One region of the Streptomyces sp. M2CJ-2 genome, then DNA from elsewhere that is predicted to be linked to it. Evidence: riboswitches for the same ligand, from Rfam matches in the RefSeq annotation. Region 1 holds a riboswitch; each other region holds the start of a gene.
The links. Region 1 has a riboswitch for thiamine pyrophosphate ahead of JL475_RS06500 (thiamine ABC transporter substrate binding subunit). Riboswitches for the same ligand answer to the same signal wherever they lie in the genome.
Positions count from the first base shown of each region.

Region 2: it holds a riboswitch for thiamine pyrophosphate, as region 1 does, so the genes downstream of both, thiC (phosphomethylpyrimidine synthase ThiC) here and JL475_RS06500 (thiamine ABC transporter substrate binding subunit) in region 1, are expected to answer to the same signal.
Region 3: it holds a riboswitch for thiamine pyrophosphate, as region 1 does, so the genes downstream of both, thiO (glycine oxidase ThiO) here and JL475_RS06500 (thiamine ABC transporter substrate binding subunit) in region 1, are expected to answer to the same signal.

Region 1 covers NZ_JAESIF010000004.1:189,337-196,521, reverse strand. Annotated here, with positions in the region: gene JL475_RS06510 (ABC transporter ATP-binding protein) at 1-318, opposite strand, end outside; gene JL475_RS06505 (iron ABC transporter permease) at 319-1,920, opposite strand; gene JL475_RS06500 (thiamine ABC transporter substrate binding subunit) at 1,989-3,077, opposite strand; TPP riboswitch at 3,168-3,274, opposite strand; gene rlmN (23S rRNA (adenine(2503)-C(2))-methyltransferase RlmN) at 3,335-4,441, opposite strand; gene JL475_RS06490 (hypothetical protein) at 4,759-5,193, shown strand; gene JL475_RS06485 (RDD family protein) at 5,359-5,778, opposite strand; gene JL475_RS06480 (hypothetical protein) at 6,259-6,435, opposite strand; gene JL475_RS06475 (phosphatidate cytidylyltransferase) at 6,584-7,185, opposite strand, start outside.
Region 2 covers NZ_JAESIF010000002.1:239,688-246,872, reverse strand. Annotated here, with positions in the region: gene JL475_RS03550 (metallophosphoesterase) at 1-893, shown strand, start outside; gene JL475_RS03545 (hypothetical protein) at 1,077-1,946, shown strand; gene JL475_RS03540 (VWA domain-containing protein) at 2,078-3,493, opposite strand; gene thiC (phosphomethylpyrimidine synthase ThiC) at 3,576-5,390, opposite strand; TPP riboswitch at 5,383-5,573, opposite strand; gene JL475_RS03530 (YibE/F family protein) at 5,751-7,185, shown strand, end outside.
Region 3 covers NZ_JAESIF010000031.1:65,163-72,347, forward strand. Annotated here, with positions in the region: gene pknB (Stk1 family PASTA domain-containing Ser/Thr kinase) at 1-102, opposite strand, end outside; gene JL475_RS22580 (thiazole synthase) at 300-1,094, opposite strand; gene thiS (sulfur carrier protein ThiS) at 1,097-1,345, opposite strand; gene thiO (glycine oxidase ThiO) at 1,342-2,526, opposite strand; TPP riboswitch at 2,524-2,635, opposite strand; gene JL475_RS22595 (hypothetical protein) at 2,685-3,035, shown strand; gene JL475_RS22600 (NAD(P)/FAD-dependent oxidoreductase) at 3,068-4,309, shown strand; gene JL475_RS22605 (Rv2175c family DNA-binding protein) at 4,426-4,791, shown strand; gene thiE (thiamine phosphate synthase) at 5,008-5,694, shown strand; gene metF (methylenetetrahydrofolate reductase [NAD(P)H]) at 5,801-6,724, shown strand; gene JL475_RS22620 (hypothetical protein) at 6,781-7,185, shown strand, end outside.

The DNA.
Region 1 (7,185 bases):
CCGTGACGTGCCACGCATCCGCAGTCCGAAGGCCACGTTGCCGCCCACGTCCCGCTGCGGGAACAGCTGGTGGTCCTGGAACATCAGCCCGACCCCGCGCCGGTGCGCGGGCACGTCCGCCTGGTCGCGCCCGGCGAGCGAGATCCGCCCCGCGTCGAGGGGCTGCAGCCCGGCCACCGCCCGCAGCAGCGTGGACTTGCCGCTGCCACTGGGTCCGAGCACGCACACGATCTCGTGCTCGGCGACCCCCAGGTCGACGGCGTCCAGCACCGCCCGTCCGCCGAACCGGACGGTGGCGGCCTCGAGGCTCAACAGCATCTAGAACTCCCCGGATCGGTCGGTCCGCAGCCGCTCCAGCGCCAGCAGCGCCACCGCGCACACGATCATCAGAATCGTCGACAGGGCCATCGCCTGGCCGTAGTTGAGGTCCCCCGGCCGGCCGAGCAGCCGCGCCACGGCCACCGGCAGGGTCGGGTGGTCCGGCCGCGCGATGAACACCGTCGCGCCGAACTCGCCCAGCGACACCGCGAAGGCGAACCCGGCCGCGATGAGCATCGCCCGCCGCACCATCGGCAGGTCCACCTCACGCCAGGCCCGCCACGGCGACGCCCCGAGCACCGCCGCCGCCTCCCGCAGCCGTACGTCCACGGCCCGCAGCACGGGCAGCATGGTCCGCACGACGAACGGGACGCCGACCAGCGCCTGTGCGAGCGGCACCAGGATCCAGGAGGATCTCAGGTCCAGTGGCGGCTCGTCGAGAGCGATCAGGAACCCGAAGCCGACGGTCACGGCGGACACCCCGAGCGGCAGCATCAGCAGGGCGTCGAAGCCGCGCACCAGCCGCCCCGCGTCCCGCCGGGTGAGCGCGACGGACGCCAGGGAGCCGATCAGCACGGCGATGACGGTGGCCAGGGCCGCGTACTGCAGGGAGTTGCCGACCGCCTCGATCGGCGCGACCAGGAACACTCCCCCGTCGTCCCGGGTCAGCGCCCGGTAGTAGCCGGCCCCGGCGTCGCCGAAGGACCGTTCCACCAGCACCGCGAGGGGCAGGAGCAGCAGGACGGCGACGGTGGCGACGACCCCGGCGAGCAGCGCCCACTGCCCACCGCCGCGCGGCCGGCGTGCGGTCATGGAGGCGTCCACCAGGCGCAGCGCGGTCTCCCGCCGCCGTACGGTCCAGGCGTGCAGGGCGAGGATCGCGCCCACCGCGACGAACTGGATCATCGTCAGGACGGCGGCGGTGGACAGGTCGAAGATCTCCGAGGTCTGCCGGTAGATCTCCACTTCGAGGGTGGCGAAGGTGGGCCCGCCGAGGATCTGCACCACGCCGAAGGAGGTGAAGGTGAACAGGAAGACCATCAGCGCCGCGGCGGCCACGGCGGGCGCGAGCGCGGGCAGGGTGACGGTCCGCCAGGCCGTGAACCGCGAGGCGCCGAGCATCCGCGCGGCCTCCTCCTGGCGCGGGTCGAGCTGCCCCCAGAGTCCGCCCACGGTCCGCACGACGACGGCGTAGTTGAAGAACACGTGCGCGAGCAGGATCGCCCACACGGTGGTGTCCAGCCGGACGCCCCACAACTCGTCGAGGAGGCCGCCGCGCCCGACGAGCGCCATGAACGCCGTACCGACGACGACCGTCGGCAGCACGAAGGGGACGGTGACCACCGCCCGCAGCAGTTGTCTGCCGGGGAAGTCGAAGCGGGCGAGGACATACGCGCCGGGCAGGGCGATCACCAGGGTGAGGGCGGTGGAGACCAGCGCCTGCCAGGTGGTGAACCACAGCACCTGCCGGACGTCGGACTGCGCCAGTACGTCCCCGATCCGCCCGAGCTGCCAGACCCCGTCGGCCTTCAGACCGCGCGCGACGATCGCGGTGACGGGGTAGGCGAAGAAGACGGCGAAGAACGCGACGGGCACGGCCATCAGGCCGAGCCGCGCCGCACTCCCGCGCCACCGCCTCCGCCCGTGCCCTCGCACGGCGGCGGTCCGGCTCACTTCAGTACGAGCGAGGTCCACGACTTGACCCACTGGTCACGGTTCTCGGCGATCCTCGCCGGGTCCATCGTCTCCGGGTCCTTCGCCTGCGGCCCGTACTTCGTGAACTCCTCGGGCACCTGGGCGCCCTCCCGCACCGGGTAGACGAACATGTTGAGCGGCATGTCGGCCTGGAACTCCTTGGTGAGCAGGAAGTCGAGCAGTGCCTTGCCGCCCTCGGGGTTCTTCGCGTTGCTGAGCAGCCCCGCGTACTCGATCTGACGGAAGCAGGTGCCGTCGGCGACACCGGTGGGAGCGGTCGTCGGCTTCGGGTCGGCGTAGATCACCTCGGCGGGCGGGGAGGAGGCGTAGGACACCACCAGCGGCCGGTCCCCCTTGGCCTGCTTGCCGCCGGCCGAGCCGGAGAACTCCTCGTTGTAGGCCTGCTCCCAGCCGTCGACCACCTTCACGCCGTTGGCCTTGAGCTTCTTCCAGTAGTCCGTCCAGCCTTCGTCCCCGTACTTCGCGGCGGTGCCGAGGAGGAAGCCGAGGCCGGGCGAGGAGGTGGAGGCGTTCTCGACGACCAGGAGGTTCTCGTACTCGGGCTTGATCAGGTCGTCGAAGGTCTTCGGCGGGGTCAGATCGCGCTCGCTGAACCACTCCTTGTCGTAGTTGACGCAGACGTCGCCGGTGTCGATCGGCGTGACCCGGTGCTTGCCCTCGTCGACGCGGTACTCGGGAAGGATCAGGTCGGAACCCTCGGCCTCGTACGACTGGAACAGCCCGTTGTCGAGAGCGCGGGACAGCAGGGTGTTGTCGACGCCGAAGAAGACGTCGCCCTGGGGGTTGTCCTTGGTCAGGATCGCCTTGTTCACGGCCGATCCGGCGTCGCCGTCCTCCAGGACCTTGACCTTGTAGCCGGACTGCTTCTCGAAGGCGGCGATGACGTCCTTCGACGCGGCCCACGAGTTGTGGCTGACGAGGGTCACGGTCCCGGACCCGCCGGACCCGGACTCCTGGTCGTCGCCGCCGGACGAGCCGCAGGCGGACAGGGTGACCAGGCCCAGCCCGACGGCCAGGATCGTGACCTTCTTGGTGATGCTCACCGGATTCACCGGATTCCTCCTGGGGGTGACCAGGAAGAGACGCGGCCCTGTCCGGGACCCCTCACGGGTGCCCCGGACAGGGCACAACAGCTCGAGTGATGACCGATCTCCCTACCCAGAATGACCTGGGCGAGGTTCGGAGGGTCTGCGGCCGGATGCCGCACTCTCAGCGCTGTGGCGCTCCCCTGTCGGAATATGAACGTATGTTTACCCGATATGAAGTTGTTGTCCTTACAACGTCTTCTACGCCGGCCAGGCTACCTCTCGCTCGCGGCGAGCTGGCCACAGGCCCCGTCGATCTCCTGTCCACGGGTGTCCCGGATCGTCACCGGCACACCGTGTGCGGCGATCGCGTCCACGAACGCCTTCTCGTCCTCGGGCCGTGAGGCGGTCCACTGGGAGCCGGGCGTCGGGTTGAGCGGGATGAGGTTGACGTGCACGGGCCTGCCCTTCAGCAGCCGCCCGAGCCGGTCGCCACGCCACGCCTGGTCGTTGATGTCCCGGATCAGCGCGTACTCGATGGACAGCCGCCGCCCCGACTTGGCCGCGTACTCGAAACCGGCGTCGAGGACCTCGCGCACCTTCCACCGCGTGTTCACGGGGACGAGGGTGTCGCGCAGTTCGTCGTCGGGCGCGTGCAGGGAGATGGCGAGGCGGCACTTGAAGCCCTCGTCGGAGAACCGGTTGATCGCCGGCACCAGCCCGACGGTCGAGACGGTGATCCCGCGCTGCGACAGCCCGAGCCCGTCGGGCTCCGGGTCGGTCAGACGACGGATCGAACCCACCACCCGGTTGTAGTTGGCGAGCGGCTCGCCCATCCCCATGAAGACGATGTTGCTCAGCCGGGCCGGACCTCCGGGGACCTCTCCGTCCCGCAGCGCCCGCATGCCGTCCACGATCTGGTGCACGATCTCCGCGGTGGACAGGTTCCGGTCGAGCCCGGCCTGACCGGTCGCGCAGAAGGGGCAGTTCATGCCGCAGCCCGCCTGCGAGCTGATGCACATCGTCACCCGGTCCGGGTACCGCATGAGCACCGACTCGACGAGCGTTCCGTCGAACAGCTTCCACAGCGTCTTGCGGGTGGTGCCCTGGTCGGTCGACAGGTGCCGGACGACCGTCATCAGCTCGGGAAGCAGCGCTTCCTGGAGCTTGGCGCGGGAACCGGCGGGAATGTCGGTCCACTGCTCCGGGTCGTGCGCGTACCGCGCGAAGTAGTGCTGCGAGAGCTGCTTGGCGCGAAACGGCTTCTCACCGGCCGCTGCGACCGCCTCCTTGCGCTCGGCCGGCGTGAGGTCGGCAAGGTGCCGCGGCGGCTTCTTGGCTCCGCGCGGCGCGACAAAAGTGAGTTCTCCGGGCTTAGGCATGGCGGTACCAGTGTCGCAGATCCAACCGGGTGACCTGGGACTGTCACTCACGACGACTGTCGTCAGCAGTCGTCACCGGTCGCCACTGAGCGGCCTCGGACGGCCCAGAGACGGCCCAGAGCTGATCACGAGGGACCGGCCGGTTGATCGACGGCAGCCTGCATCACTCGTCTGCACTGCGGGGATCGACAGCGAACGATTGCCCGCTGAGGCTGGGAGTGGCATGGGGCCGTCCCGTTGCCTGTTCAAGAGCCAGCCAGAGGTGACTGTGGCGCGACAGGTTCCCCGGCCCTGAATGAAGGAGAAGGTGCCTTCGCATGTCACACCGCACTGCCATGGTGCCGGAAGCCACCTGGGTGGCCCGGTGGGCGGGATCTCTGCTGTGCCTTGTGGTGGCCGGTATCCACGTTGTGGACCAAGGCGGCATCACGGCAACGAGGGACCCCTCCTACATAGGCATCGCCTACCACGTCCTGGAGATCGCGGCTGTGGTCGCGGCGGTACTGCTTCTCCTCGGCCTCGTACGACTGGGATGGCTGCTGGCGGTCGGGGTCGCCCTCGGCCCCCTGGTGGGCTACATCCTCTCCAGAGGGCCAGGACTGCCCGACTACAGCGATGACATCGGCAATTGGACAGAGCCGCTTGGGCTGGTCAGCCTGGCCGTCGAAGGAGCCCTGCTCCTGTTGTCGGTGCCGCTCTTCATGCGGAGCTTGCGCCCGAAACCAAGAGCTTCGGGAAGCATCGGAGACTAGTTTGGAAGATCGCGGATGCGGATGCGGCCTGACCTGGGAAGCCTCTGACCTGGTGCGGAGCGCTGTGATGCCCGCCGTTCCCCGTGAGTCCCCGCTGCTTTCCGCCGGATCGGGCACACAGCGGGCACGCCGCTGGGTTGGAACAGCCGCCGATCGGAACCGCCCTCACCTGCGATGGATCACCGCACTGCCGACAGCCTTGTCGTGCATGCCCCGGCGGCTCGCACTGAGGTTGATCGCGGACACGTGGGCGACAAGGAATATCGGCACAGTCGTCACCACCAGGTTGATGATGTGCCGTAGAACTGCGGGTCCATAGCCGAGCCGTGCGCCGTCACTCGCGCGAACCACCTCCACACCCATCGTGCGCTTGCCCAAGGTGCCGCCCCAGCGTGAGACGCATACCGGCGAGTATCCCAGGACGAAGACAAGGGTCCAGACGACGGCTGCAGTGAGCCAGAGGGTTCCCGCCCGGTCGTCCGGGACGGCGAAGACCTGGAGTATCCGGTCCAGCGCCAGAAGAGGGCCCAGGACCACGACCGCGGCAAGGGGAAGGTCGATGGCGACAGCGGCACAGCGTCGCATGAGGCCGCCTGGGAAACCCGGACGCGGGCGGGAGTCGACGGATCCGCCCAGTGGCGGCAGAGGGCCGAGATCGTTGCCTGACAACATCGACACGGGCTCTCCTGGTCGCTGGTGCGGAACGGCGGGCACTGTATCGCGTAGGTCGGTGGAGTCTTAATGGGCGAGTCAACGCCGTCGAGTGCCACCAGTAGCCGAAGAAGTGAAGGGCCGAGTCTCTGACCTGCAGCCGTGCACTCGATCAACGCTGCGACCTGCGACTTGGCTGTCGGTGGTTGTCAGCGTTGGTCGTCGTCGAGCACCCCCGCACGGCCCGGAGACGGCCCAGTGACCCGAGCCAGGCCCCTATCCGCGCCGAACGTGCTGGTAGGGGGCTTTTCGCTGCCCGGTCACTGCCAGGTCTCCGGGCTTGGGCACGGCGGTACCAGGGTCGCAGATCCCATCGGGTGACCGCGCGGGCCTGCCGAGGGCGCCCGGGAACGCTCAGAACAGTCCCCCGACCAGAGCCACGGCCCAGGAGCCATAGCTCTTCCAACGGTGGGACATCCGGCAGTACAGACGCGGTTTGCGCCGCCCGCCCTGGTCGATCAAGGTGTCGCACCATCGGCACGGCAGTTCACCCCGGTACCTGCCGTCGTCCCCCAGCCGTGCCTGCGCCATGGCAGAACCCTACCCATGCGTGCACGCGCCGGACAGGGCGAGGGAACGGCGGCGGACGTGCTCGGGGCGGCCGGGCCCTTCCCGCGACGGGCCGAGCCCCCGCGTCCGGCGGGACGCGGGGGCTCGAAGAGGTCCGGGACCGGCGGGGTCAGCTGCCGACGAAGATCACCAGCAGCAGCCACACCACCGGAGCCGTGGGCAGCAGGGAGTCCAGGCGGTCCATGATGCCGCCGTGGCCGGGGAGCAGGGTGCCCATGTCCTTGATGCCCAGGTCCCGCTTGATCATGGACTCGCCCAGGTCGCCGAGGGTGGCGCTGACGGCGACCGCGAGGCCGAGCAGCAGCCCCTGCCACCAGGTGCCGTCGTCGATCAGGAACTGCATGCACAGCGCGCCCGCCGCCATCGCGAACCCGACCGCGCCCAGCAGGCCCTCGCGGGTCTTGCCGGGGCTGATGCGCGGGGCGAGCTTGTGCGTGCCGAAGCGCCAGCCGACGGCATACGCGCCGGTGTCACTGATGACCGTGAGCAGCAGGAACACCAGGACCCGCCAGTGCCCGTCGTCCGCGGCCAGCATCATCGTGACGAAGGTCGCCAGGAACGGCACGTAGAACGCGGCGAAGACCCCCGCCGTGACGTCCTTGAGGTAGTTCTCGGGCGGTTGGGTCATCCGCCAGACCAGTACCGCCAGCGCGGTGAACGCCATGGCGACCCACGCGCCCTCGGTGCCCCGGACGTACCCGGCGACGACCA
Region 2 (7,185 bases), on a different contig from region 1:
TCATCAATCGGGGTGACACTGTGCAGGTGATCGTCGACCCCGCCTCCGTCTCCGCCCCACAGCCCCCCACCGGGCCCGGCCCGCTGTACGTGGTCGGTGACGTCCACGGGTACCTCGACGAGTTGGTCACCGCCCTCCAGGAGCAGGGCCTCATCGACTCCGCGGGCCAGTGGTGCGCCGGCCCCGCACGGCTGTGGTTCCTCGGCGACTTCACCGACCGGGGACCGGACGGCATCGGCGTCATCGATCTCGTGATGCGGCTGTCCGCCGAGGCCGCCGCGGCCGGCGGCTACTGCAAGGCCCTGATGGGCAACCACGAACTGCTGCTGCTCGGCGCCAAGCGGTTCGGCGACACCCCCGTCAACTCCGGTGCGGGCACCGCCACCTTCCAGGCGGCCTGGCTCCTCAACGGCGGACAGAAAGCCGACATGGACCGGCTCCAGGACCACCACCTGCAGTGGATGGCCCGCCTGGACGCCGTCGAGACCGTCGACGACCATCTCCTGCTGCATTCCGACACCACCGCCTACCTCGACTACGGCCGCTCCATCGAAGAGGTCAACGACACCGTCCGCGAGACGATCACCCGCAACGACGCCGACGAGGTCTGGGACCTGTTCCGCAAGTTCACCAAGCGGTTCTCCTTCCGTGACGAGGGCGGCGCCGAAGCGGTGCGCTCCCTGCTGAATACGTACGGTGGCACCCGGGTCGTTCACGGCCACAGCCCCATTCCGTACCTGCTGGGCGAAGTCGGCTCCGAGGACGGCGGGGACGACAGCGGTCCCGTCGTCGAGGGTCCGCACGTCTACGCCGAGGGACTGGCCATCGCGATGGACGGCGGCGTGACGATGGCCGGAAAACTGCTGGTCCAGAAGCTGCCACTCGCCAAGTGAACGGGCACCGGGCCGAGCGTCACCGGCCCGGGACCGCACCGGGCAGCGGCCAATTTCGGTAAACCCCCTGTCACGGCGCACCGTCAGCGCTCTACCATCGGATTATCCGTAGCAGGCTCCCCTCCGTTTCTGCCCAACGGCTCGTCAGCATGCCGAGCCACAAGCCCTACGGAGCATCGGGGGATGCACATGAACAGCGTTCCGCAGCACCTTTTGACCGAGGACCGCCAGGAATACGAGCGGATTCTCGATGAGGTGCTGCGCTCCGCACCACACCGCCCGGAACTGACCGCTGTCGGTCAGCGGCTCAACTCCGAACAACTGCGCACCATGGCGCTCAATGCCACCGCGATCATCACGGCGGCCGCGGCGACCGAGTACCAGCACTACATCAAGGTCCGCGAGGAACTGCGCCGGCCGTCGGCGTCGGCCACCCCGGCCGTGCGCGAGTCGGGCCCCTCCGAGCCGGAACCCGGCGCAGCGGGGCTCGCCGCCGCCATGGGGGAGGTCGCCGAGACCGCCGGCGCGGGTGCGGTCGCCGTCATCGCCGTTCTGGCACCCGTCCTGGCCGGAACGGCGGCCGCGATATTCCTGCTCGTCGGCTACCTCCTGCGCATGCTCGACCCCAGCGCGGCCTTCGCCCGGACCATGCTCACCACGGGCTGGACGTTCGGCGCCGTGACCGCGGTCGCCATCCTGGTCGCCGCCGTGGGCCTGCTCCTCACCGCGCTGCGCAACAAGCCCTCGGCCCGGAGCGGGCCGTACCTGGAAGTCGACAAGGAGTTGGCCCTGGCCAGGGAGGCCTGGCACGAGGCACTGCTCGAGCGGGGGATCATGCCGTTCCTGCGAGACGCTCTCACCGATCCCGGCACGGCAGCCGCACTGCGCTACGCGACACCGTCCGAACCGACCGGCCGTATCCCGAACCTCGGCTACCACCGGCCGGGATTCACCAGCCCCGGCCAAGGCCCGACCCGCGGCCCGCGGCCGAGCTACTCGAGTCCGGACTACAGCAGCCCGGACTTCGGGGGGCCGGAACACCAGCCCGAGTAATCGAACGGCCGAAGTACCGGCCCGAGTCCGGAGTCGTCGGTCGGCGCGTCCTCACCGGCGGAGCCCTCTCGAGAGGCTCCCCGACGGGGAGCGTGTGCCGGGTGCCCAGGTCAGGTCATGCCCGGGTCAGGTCATGCCCCTGGTCGTAGAATGCCCGCCCGGCTCGCAGCTGTGATCCACAGCGGGAACTCGGACAGCAGACGGTCGTACAACTCCGGGTCCGGCACGGTGCTGATGTCGTCGACGGCGAAGAACCCGACGTTGTCGACGCGGCGTCCGGGCAGCGTGTCGAATCGTTCCAGCACACCGTAGTTCGACCGTCCGAGCCCCACGAACTGCCAGAAGACGGGTTCCTCCACCGCTTCGCGGAGCTCCCGCTCGATCTCGGCATTCCGGTAGACCCCGCCGTCGGAGAAGAACAGCACGAGCGTCGGGGCCGCCGCGGGATTGTTCCCGACGAACGAGCGGACCTCGGCGATGACCTTCTGTTCCTCGTTCTGGATGCCGACCTCCCGCATGTCGACCTGGCGCGGGTCCAGGCCCTTCTTCCGCCCGCGCCGGAAGAGGCTCATCTCCCCCACCCGCACGTGCAGCCGGAGCCAGTCGGGCAGCTCGCCCAGCCGCAGGTCCGGCAGCCGTGCCGGATGCGAGGCGAAGGTCCAGGCCTGCATCTCACCGTCGTCGTCCAACTGTGCGGCGACCGCGGCCATGCGCTCGACGACGTCCGCCACGACTCCCCTGGAGTACTGGGGTGCCATGGAGCCCGAGGCGTCCAGTACGAGGATGACGCGCGCGGTGATCTCGGCGGCCCCGTGCTTGCTCAGACTGACGGCCACCTGCTCCTTGCGCAGCGACAGCCGCTTGCGCATGTCCACGGGCAGCCGCTCCTCTCCCTTGGTGAGGCGCGGAGCGGCCGGAACCGGAGGAGCCGGAGCAGGAGGTACCGGAGCGGAGGCGGCAGGCGTGACGGGGGACGCGACGATCGGAGGCACGGCGGCGGGAGCCGCCGGGGGAGCGTCGTCCACGGTGATACCGAAGTCGGTGGCCAGCCCCGCGAGCCCGGAGGCGTACCCCTGGCCCACCGCGCGGAACTTCCACTTCCCCTGGCGCCGGTACAGCTCGCCACCGATGAACGCGGTCTCCGTGTCAGCCACCATGTCGAACCGGGCGATCTCGGTCCCCGCTCCGGCGTCGATCAGCCTGAGCAGCAGCCCCGGGACCTGGCCGAAGGTCCCGCCGTCGGACGACGCACACAGCGCGATCCGCTCGACGTCCGGTTCCAGCAGGCTCAGGTCGACCTCGACCGTGTCGGTCGCGGCGCCGACGGCGCTCCGTTTTCCCAGATGTGTCACAGCGTTGGAGGCGTGCCTCGGCTGGTTGTAGAAGACGAAGTCGCCGTCGTCCCGCACCCGTCCGGCCGCCGTGAGCAGGAGAGCCGACGCGTCGATGTCGGGCACACCGGCCCCGGCGGTTCGAGCAAGCTCGACGCGCACCACCGGGGCATCGACGGGAAGGTTGGACCCCTTGCTCATTGATTGCGCTGTCATGGCACACAGTCTGCCGATCCGTCCCCACGGGCGGCGAGAGGGGCGGGCCCGAACGACCCGCCCCCTCGCCCGTTCAGTCGGTTCAGTCCGTCAGCGGCAGGTACACGCGGTTGCCCGCCTCCGCGAACTCCTTCGACTTCTGCAGCATCCCCTCGGCGATCTCCTCGGCCGAGGCGCCCTCCGGCGAGGCACCGCCGAACCGCTCCGTGATGCTCTGGCTGATCTTCATGGAACAGAACTTCGGCCCGCACATCGAGCAGAAGTGTGCGGTCTTGGCGGGCTCCGCCGGAAGGGTCTCGTCGTGGAGCTCCCGTGCCGTGTCCGGGTCGAGGGCGAGGTTGAACTGGTCCTCCCAACGGAACTCGAAGCGCGCGTCGGACAACGCATCGTCCCACTCCTGCGCACCCGGATGCCCCTTGGCCAGGTCGGCGGCATGGGCGGCGATCTTGTAGGTGATGACACCGGTCTTGACGTCATCACGGTTGGGCAGGCCGAGATGCTCCTTGGGTGTGACGTAACAGAGCATGGCGGTACCCCACCAGGCGATCATCGCGGCACCGATACCGGAGGTGATGTGGTCGTACGCGGGCGCGACGTCCGTCGTCAGCGGGCCGAGCGTATAGAACGGGGCCTCCTCGCAGATCTCCTGCTGGAGGTCGATGTTCTCCTTGATCTTGTGCATCGGGACATGTCCCGGTCCCTCGATCATGGTCTGCACATTCAAACGCTTCGCGATCCGGTTGAGTTCCCCGAGTGTGCGCAACTCAGCGAACTGAGCCTGGTCGTTGGCGTCCGCGATCGACCCCGGCCGAAGCCCGTCGCCGAGCGAGTACGTGACGTCGTACGTCGCGAGGATCTCGCAGAGTTCCTCGAAGTTCTCGTACAGGAACGACTCCTTGTGGTGCGCCAGACACCACGCCGCCATGATCGAGCCACCCCGCGAGACGATGCCCGTCTTGCGGTTGGCGGTCAGCGGCACATACGCCAGCCGTACGCCCGCATGAACCGTCATGTAGTCCACACCCTGCTCGGCCTGCTCGACGACCGTGTCCTTGTAGATCTCCCAGGTCAGCTCCTCGGCCCTGCCGTCGACCTTCTCCAACGCCTGGTAGAGCGGCACGGTGCCGATGGGGACGGGGGAGTTGCGCAGCACCCACTCCCGGGTGGTGTGGATATTGCGGCCGGTGGACAGGTCCATGACGGTGTCGGCGCCCCAGCGGGTCGCCCAGGTCATCTTCTCCACCTCCTCCTCGATGGAGGAGGTCACCGCGGAGTTCCCGATGTTGGCGTTGACCTTCACCAGGAACCGCTTGCCGATGATCATCGGCTCGATCTCCGGATGATTGACGTTGGCGGGCAGCACCGCGCGGCCTGCCGCGATCTCCTCACGCACGACCTCCGGCGACACGTTCTCCCGGAGGGCCACGTACTCCATCTCGGGCGTGATCTCGCCGCGGCGTGCGTACGCCAGCTGCGTGACCGCCTCACCCGCGCGGCCGCGGCGCGGCTGACGGGGCCGACCCGGGAACACCGCGTCGAGGTTGCGCAGGCCGCCGCGCGGTGAGGTGTGCTTGATCCCGTCGTCCTCGGGGCGGACGGGACGGCCCGCGTAGTCCTCGGTGTCGCCGCGCGCGATGATCCAGTTCTCCCGCAGCGGCGCCAGCCCCCTGCGTACATCGGTGTCGACCAGGGGGTCGGTGTACGGGCCCGATGTGTCGTACAGCGTGACCGACTGGCCGTTGGTGAGGTGCACCTGGCGGACCGGCACCCGTAGATCGGGGCGCGTGCCCTCGACGTACGCCTTGTGCCAGCCGATGGACTTCCCGGCTTCCTTCTGCTCCGACGTCTCCGTCGGGTTCTGCGTGGAGGCAGGCGTGCGTGCGTCCTTGTTGGTCATGAGACCTACTCCCTACGCCGGCATTACCCGGTAACAGGTTCAGCGGTCGACGCAGCGGTTTCCGTCGGTCGGCGTTCCGTGGGGAACATCACTCGGACAGCAGTGATGTTTCATGTGAAACGTCGTTGGGACGGAGGTCAGCGCCCTCTCAGCCCGGTGCTCCGAGCTCCCGCGTGTACAAAAGGTGCCCTCACGCTAGCGTCAATTCTGGCGCGGTGACCAGAGGGCCCTCGTTGTTCTTGCGATGATCGGGCGGTGACCTCGACGCAACATCCCCCGTACCCACCGCCCGAACCACCCCTCGGCTCCGGCGCTCGAAACGGCGGCGGCCGTGGCAGAGAGCCCGCAGCCGGCAACAGCATGGGCCGTGGGGACGGCCAGGGAGACAGCCCCGGTTCCGGAGACTGGTTCGGGCGCGGGCCCGGCACCGGCCACCCGAGCCAGGGGCAGGGGCCGCGGAGGCAGGGAACGGGGCAAGCGCGGGGACAAGGTCACGGCCGGGGCCCGGAGCCGGACGGCGACCACCCCGACCGGGGCCCGGGCGGCGGCGGCCACGGCGGCCCCCCTCCGGGCGGCGACGGACACGATCACAGCCCGGACTTCGGCGGCGGGCACGGCCACTCACACGGGCACAGCCACAGTCACGGCCCCGCCGCCCCCGTCTCGAAGCACCTGCGCAAGGTCATCGCGGCGGTCCTCATCCCGTTCACCGCGGCGGTGCTGATCGGCCTCGTTGTGCTGTGGCCGGGCGGTGCGCCGGGGCACGAGCGCACCGGCGTCGGTTTCGACCGGCAGACGCAGCAGGCCACGGTCACCAAGGTGGTCGAGGTGAGCTGTTCCTCCGTCAACGCTTCCGGAGGCGTCCCGACCGGCGACACCTCGACGGCCGAGGGCTCCTCCGCGCAACAGCAGGCGGACGGCACGTGCAAGAGAGCGACGATCCGGGTCGACAGCGGCAAGGACCAGGGCCGTACGTTCACCGAAATCGTGCAGCCGGACCAGTCCCGTCAGCTGAGCGAGGGTCAGGAGGTCGTGGTCGCCTACGAACCCTCCGCTCCGAAGGACCTGCAGTACTCGGTCACCGACGTGAACCGGCGCCTCCCCATGGCCCTGCTCGCCGGCATCTTCGCGGTCGCCGTCGTGGCCGTCGGGCGGCTGCGCGGTGCGATGGCACTGATCGCGCTGGCGGTCAGCTTCCTGGTGCTGAACTTCTTCATCCTGCCCGCCATTCTGGAGGGGTCGAACCCATTGGCCGTGGCGGTGGTGGGGGCGAGCGCCATCATGTTGCAGGCCCTGTATCTCTGTCACGGACTGTCGGCGCGCACATCCGTGGCGGTGCTCGGCACTCTGGTCTCACTGCTGCTGATCGGCATTCTGGGCTCGGTCTTCATCGACTGGGCCGCGCTGACCGGCAACACCGACGACAACACCGGTCTGATCCACGGTCTGTACCCCGACATCGACATGAGCGGCCTGCTGTTGGCCGGTGTCATCATCGGCTCGCTCGGTGTGCTCGACGATGTGACGGTCACCCAGACATCGTCCGTCTGGGAACTGCATGAGGCCAACCCGTCGATGGGCTGGCGGGGGCTGTACCGCGCGGGCATCCGCATCGGCCGCGATCACATCGCCTCCGTGGTCAACACTCTCGTTCTCGCCTACGCGGGCGCCGCGTTGCCGTTGCTGCTGTTGTTCTCCATCGCACAGAGCAGTGTGGGAACGGTCGCCAACAGCGAGCTGGTGGCGGAGGAGATCGTGCGTACGCTGGTCGGCTCGATCGGTCTGGTGGCCGCGG
Region 3 (7,185 bases), on a different contig from region 1:
CCGGTAGACCGTGGCCATCCCGCCGACCGCGATACGCGCCTCGACGCGGTACCGGCCGTCGAGCAGCTGCCCGACCAGAGGGTCCTGAAGGGTCGTGTCCACGCTGGGAGTCTACGAGGAGCCGCCGACGGCACCGACCGGATCGGTCCGGAACGGCCCCGGATCGGGGCACGACTGCAGCCGACCTGTGACGCACCCCACGAAGGGGCCCCCGCGGCCGCCGACGGTGCCCGGTCCCCACGAGGAGCCCCCGTCTCCCGACCGACCGGAAACGGGTGGTGCGCGGGTGGGAGACCCCCTCAGAACGCCGGCCGCTCCGGATCCAGCACGGCAAGCCCCTCCGCGGGAGAGGACGCCTCGGCGAAGTGCCGCCGCGGAATCCGCCCCGCCCGCCGGGCCAGCCGCCCCGCCTCGACCGCGCTCCGCATGGCGGCGGCCATCAGCACCGGCTCCTGCGCCCGCGTCACCGCCGAGGCGAGCATCACCCCCGCGCACCCCAGCTCCATCGCCAGCGCCGCGTCCGACGCCGTACCGGCACCCGCGTCCAGGATCACCGGCACCCGCGCGTGCTGCGTGATCAGCTCGAAGTTGTGCGGGTTGCGGATACCGAGCCCCGAACCGATCGGCGAACCGAGCGGCATGACCGCCGCACAGCCGACGTCCTCCAGCTTCCGCGCCAGCACCGGATCGTCGTTGGTGTACGGCAGCACCGTGAACCCGTCGTCGACCAGGGTCTCGGCCGCCTCCAGCAGTTCGACGGGGTCCGGCAGCAGGGTGCGCTCGTCGGCGATGACCTCCAGCTTGACCAGGTCGGTGCCGAGCGCCTCCCGGGCGAGGCGGGCGGTGAGCACCGCCTCCCCGGCGGTGAAGCAGCCGGCCGTGTTCGGCAGCACCCGGATGCCCAGCCTGTCCAGCACCGAGAGCACCGAGCCGTGCACCGAGGGGTTCACCCGCCGCATCGCGACGGTCGTCAGCTCGGTCCCGGACGCCACCAGCGCCCGCTCCAGCACCTCGAGGCTGGGCGCCCCGCCGGTGCCCATGATCAGACGGGACGTCAAGGACGTACCGCCGAGGACGAACGGATCGTCGGCCATGGTCAGCCTCCCTGCACGGCGGTCAGGACTTCCACCCGGTCCCCCTCGGCGAGGGGCGTGAGCGGCCACTGCGCGCGCGGGACGACCGTTTCGTTGAGGGCGGCGGCCACCCCGGAGTGCGCCTCGGTGAGCGTGCCGACCAGCGCGTCGAGCGCCGTGCCGGGAGCCACCTCGCGCGGCTCCCCGTTGACCGAGACCATGACCGGGGCGTGCGCGGGAGTGTGCGTCGACATGTCCACAGGAGTGTTCATACGGGCTGCTCCGTGAGTGCGGCGGCGGTCGCGGTGAACCGCCGGGGGCTGAAGGGGCGGGCCTCCGCCGGGAGTTCACCGGTGGCCAGGAACTCCGCCAGGGCGTCGCCGGTGACCGGAGTGAGCAGCACACCGTTGCGGTGGTGCCCGGTCGCCAGGACCAGCCCCGCGAGCCCGGACGGGCCGAGCAGGGGCGCGTTGTCGGGGGTGCCGGGGCGCAGCCCGGCCCGGGTCTCGGTGAGCGGCAGCTCGGTGATGCCGGGGACCAGTTCGTGGGCGTCGCGCAGCAGCTCGTACACCCCGCCCGCGGTGACGGTCGTGTCCCAGCCCTGCTCCTCGCTGGTCGCCCCGATCACCAGCTCCCCGTTCTCGCGCGGCACCAGGTACACCTGGCCGCCCCGCACCACCGCACGCACCGTCCGGCTCAGGAACGGACCGAACCGGTCGGGCATCGCCAGCCGGAGCACCTGCCCCTTCACGGGACGCACGGGAGGCAGCAGGTCCGCGGGGACGCCCGCGAGCCGCCCGCTGAGGCTGCCGCCGGCCAGCACCACCTGCCCGGCGGCCAGTCCGGTGCCGTCGGCGGTGACCACGCCCGTGGCCCGCTCCCCGGAGACGGTGAGCCGGTCGGCCCACGCGCGGTGCAGGACCACGCCCGCCCGCTCGCAGGCGGTCACCAGCGCCGCCGCCAGCCGCCGGGGGTCGATCTGGTGGTCGCCGTCCACCCGCAGCCCGCCGCGCACACCGGGGGCGAGCATCGGCTCCAGGCGCCGGCACTCCCGCCCCGACAGCCACTGCGCGTCGAGCCCCGACTGCTGTTGCAGGGCGTGCAGTTCGCGCAGATGGGCGCGGTCGTCGGCGTCCAGCGCGACCGCGAGCGTGCCGCACCGGCGGTAGCCGAGGTCGTGGCCGGTGGCCTCGGTGAGTTCGGCCGCGAAGTCGGGGTAGCGGAGCGCGGAGGCGAGGTTCAGACCGAGCAGGGTCTGCTCGCCGTAGTGCAGTTCCGTGACGGCGGCCAGCATCCCGGCGGCCACCTGGGCGGCGCCGCCGCCCGGCTCGGGGTCCAGCACGGTCACAGCCAGCCCGCGCTGCGCGGACCGCCAGGCCGTGACCAGACCGATGACGCCGCCCCCGACGACGAGGACGTCGGGGGAGCGCTGCGAGGTGCGTGTGGGCGGCATGGGCGTCCAGCCCCTCCCTTCGCCGGCATGACCCGGATCAGGTGCATACGGTCGGAGGCCGCCAGCCTCCCTCTCAGCCCGGTGCGTCCGGGCTCCCGCGAGTGTCTTACGTTGGCCACCCTAGCCTCCGGATCAACGAACGTGTAGGGAGCCTTCGCATGGCTGGTTCGCTCGACGGTCTCGTCCTCGCCCCCGTCGCCGACCAGGCGCCGGGCCAGGTCGGCACCCGCACCCGGTTCGCGTACCACGAGCGGGACGGCGGGATCTGGGCCGAGTACGCGGGCGGTGACGTCGTCCGCGGGTACCTGGTGGGCACCCGGGAGGGGGACCGGCTGGACTTCCGGTACGTGCAGCTCAAGCAGGACGGCACCACCTCCTCGGGACACTGCGTGTCGACGGTCGTGGAGCTGCCCGACGGGCGGGTGAGGCTGGAGGAGGCCTGGGAGTGGGAGTCGCAGCCGGGCAGCGGGACCAGCGTCGTGGAGCAGCTCACGGGAGCCGGAGACTGACTGACCGAGGGTCAGGTGTCTATGGTGATCAGGTGAGCGAGCAGACGCAGGAACGGGGACCGTCCGAGCCGCGGCGCGTGGTGGTGACGGGGGCCGGAATGGCCGGCGTGCAGACCGCCGTCGCCCTCCGGGAACAGGGATTCACCGGCACCGTGACGCTGATCGGCGCCGAACCCCACCAGCCGTACGACCGGCCTCCCCTGTCCAAGGCGGTGCTGCTCGGCAAGGCGGAGGGCTCCGCCTTCGACGTCGACTTCGAGGCGCTCGGCATCGAACTGCGGCTCGGCTGCGAGGTGCTCGGGCTGCGCCCCGCCGACCACGAACTGGACACGGAGGCCGGGCCGGTCCCCTACGACGTCCTGGTCGTCGCGACCGGCGCCGAACCGGTCCGGCTGCCGGGCACGGACGGCGTCCCGGGCGTCCATCTGCTGCGCACCCTGGACGACGTCGAACGGCTGCGGCCGGTGCTCGCGGGCCGCCAGGACATCGTGGTCGTCGGCGCCGGCTGGATCGGCGCGGAGTTCGCCACGGCGGCGCGCGAGGCGGGCTGCGCGGTCACCGTCGTGGAGGCGGCCGACCGGCCGCTGGCCGGGGCGCTGCCCGCCGAGGTGGCCGCCCCGATGACCGCCTGGTACGGCGACGCGGGGGTGGTGCTGCGCACCCACGCGCGCGTGGAGCGCGTCGAGCCCGGCGCGGTGGTGCTGGACGACGGCTCGCGACTGTCCGCGGGCGCCGTCGTCGTCGGGATCGGGGCCCGCCCCGCCACCGCCTGGCTGGCCGGCTCGGGGGTCGAGCTCGGCGAGCGCGGTGACGTGGTCGCCGACCCGCACCTGATGACCTCCGTGCCGGACGTGTACGCGGTCGGCGACTGCGCGTCCTTCCCCTCGGGGCGGTACGGCGAACGCCTGCTGGTGCACCACTGGGACAACGCCCTGCAGGGCCCGCGCACGGTCGCGGCGAACATCCTCGGGGCGGCCACCGGCGAACCTCCGGCGGTGTACGACCCGGTGCCGTACTTCTGGTCGGAGCAGTTCGGCCGCTTCGTCCAGTACGCCGGGCACCACGCGGACGCCGACCGGACGGTGTGGCGCGGGGACGCCGACGGGCCGGCCTGGACGGTCTGCTGGCTCCGCGATTCCCGGCTGGTGGCGCTGCTCGCGGTGGGCCGCCCCCGCGACCTGGCCCAGGGGCGCCGGCTGATCGAGGCGGGCACGGTGCTGGACGCGGAGATGCTGGCCGACCCGGCGCGGCCGCTGAAGTCGGCGAAGGGGTGAACCCCGGCCCCCGGAGTCCGTCCGGCCGACACGTCCGTGCACGATGATCCGCCGGACGGACCCCGGGCGGAGGGGCTCGGCTTCCGACTGTCAGTGCCAGATGGCACGCTTGTCCCGTGACCGAGATTGACGCAAAGATCGATGCTCTCGTCCCCGCCTGGCTCACCCTGCCCGACATCGCCGAGATGCTCGGTGTCGAGGTGACGCGCGTCCGGCAGCTGGTCAAGGAGGGCCAGCTCATCGCCGTACGCCGAGGTGAGAACCGCGCACTGCAGGTCCCCGCCGCCTTCATCGACGAGGACAAGGTCGTCAAGGGCCTCTCCGGCACCCTGACGCTCCTGCGGGACGACGGTTTCACGGACGAAGAGATGCTGGAATGGCTCTTCACCCCCGACGAGAGCCTGCCGGGCACGCCCGCGCAGGCGCTGAGTGAGAACCGCGGCACGGAGGTGAAGCGCCGCGCCCAGGCGCTCGCCGTCTGAGCCCGCGACGGAACACCCGGACCCGGGCCCGCACCCGCATCGGGCCGGGGACCCGCATCCGGCTGTGAACCGCCGCCCGGCGCCGCTGTCCCAGGGCGCCGGGCCCGGGCCCGCGGCCCCTCCGTCACCCCGTGCCGGAGTCCGCCGTGGGCCGCGCTCCACCCGGCCCCGGGGTGCCCCGGTCCGGCCGCCACCGACACACGGGGGGACACCCGCATGCCAGTCACCACCGCAGGTACCGCCGCAGGCAGCACCGCGCGTGCCCGGCTCTCCGACGCCCTGGTCTATCTCTGCACCGACGCCCGCAAGCGGCAGGGTGATCTCGCGGAGTTCCTGGACGCGGTCCTGGCCGGCGGCGTCGACGTCGTGCAGCTGAGGGACAAGGGCATGGAGGCCGGCGAGGAGCTGGAGCACCTGGCGGTCCTCGCGGACGCCTGCGCCCGGCACGGCAAGCTGCTCGCGGTGAACGACCGCGCGGACGTCGCCCACGCCGCCGGCGCCGACGTACTGCACCTCGGCCAGGGCGACCTTCCCGTCCCCGCGGCCCGAGCCGTCCTCGGCGAGGACGTCCTGATCGGCCGCTCCACGCACGCCGAGTCCGAGGCAGCCGCGGCGGCCGTGCAGGAGGGCGTGGACTACTTCTGCACCGGCCCCTGCTGGCCCACCCCCACCAAGCCCGGCCGCCACGCCCCCGGCCTCGACCTGGTCCGGTACGCCGCCGCCCTCGGCACCGACCGCCCCTGGTTCGCCATCGGCGGCATCGACCTCGGCAACCTCGACGAGGTGCTGGAGGCCGGCGCCCGCCGGGTCGTCGTCGTACGGGCCATCACCGAGGCGGACGACCCGGGTGCGGCGGCGTCCGAGTTCGCGAAGCGGCTGCGCGCGGCGTCCGGCGTTCGGTGACCGGGTTCGTCTCAGGTTTGTCCAAAGGGTGGACAAGAAAGCCGCCAATCGGGCAAATAACCCCCATTCGGTTGGGGGACCGCCGCCCCCTGGCTAACCTGCCGGTATGGCCCTCGGAACCGCATCGACCAGGACTGACCGCGCACGCACCGTGCGCGACATGCTCGCCGCCGGAAAGACGACGTACTCGTTCGAGTTCTCGGCGCCGAAGACTCCCAAGGGCCAGCGGAACCTCTGGAGTGCGCTGCGCAGGGTCGAGGCGGTCGCCCCGGACTTCGTCTCCGTCACCTACGGTGCCGGAGGCTCCACCCGCGCGGGCACGGTCCACGAGACCGAGCAGATCGTCGCGGACACCACCCTCACCCCCGTCGCCCACCTCACCGCGGTCGACCATTCCGTCGCCGAACTGCGCAACATCATCGGCCAGTACGCCGACGCCGGGATCCGCAACATGCTCGCCGTGCGGGGCGACCCGCCCGGCGACCCGATGGCCGACTGGATCCCGCACCCGCAGGGGCTGACCTACGCCGCCGAACTCGTCCGGCTCATCAAGGAGTCGGGTGACTTCTGCGTCGGTGTCGCCGCCTTCCCGGAGATGCACCCGAGGTCGGCCGAGTGGGACACGGACGTCGCGCACTTCGTCGACAAGTGCCGGGCGGGCGCCGACTACGCGATCACCCAGATGTTCTTCCATCCCGAGTCGTACCTGCGCCTGCGTGACCGAGTCGACGCGGCGGGTTGCGATACACCGGTGATTCCCGAGGTCATGCCGGTGACCAGTGTGAAGATGCTGGAGAGGTTGCCGCAGCTCAGTAACGCGTCGTTCCCGGATGCCCTGAAAGAGCGGATCCTCACAGCGGCGGACGATCCGGCGGCGGTACGCTCCATTGGCATCGAGTTCGCCACGGAGTTCTGCGCGCGGCTGCTGGCCGAAGGAGTGCCCGGACTGCACTTCATCACGCTCAACAACTCCACGGCGACGCTGGAAATCTACGAAAACCTGGGCCTGCACCACCCGCTGCGGGCCTAGACCGGTCGCACCGGTGTACGACACACTGCGTAGCGGCCGCTGGGAGAGGGGCGTACATGGGCTGGACGGTCCTCTACATCGCGTTCGGTGTGGTCGCGTTGTGGCTGCTCGGCGAGGTGTTGCTGCAGTACAAGGCACGCCTGCGCTGGCGGCTGCTCGCCTTCGCCGGCTTCCTGGGCGTCGTGCTCGGTGTGCTGATCCAGACCGTCCTCGTCATCGGACTGGGCGCCGTGGCCTTCGCGATCGGCCAGACCTACGTCACCCTGTCGTTCCGCCGCGGCTTCGCGGCAGGCTGGGCGGTCAACGCCCCGGCGCTGGCCGCCGTCAAGGGCGGCCGGGGTGACCGCGGGCGGCAGGAACCGACCCTGGAGGTCTCCGGCCTGGAGGCCACCGGAGACGGTCACGGGGACGGCCATGGCGGAGGGGACGGCTACGGCGACGAGGCCGCCGACTACCGCACG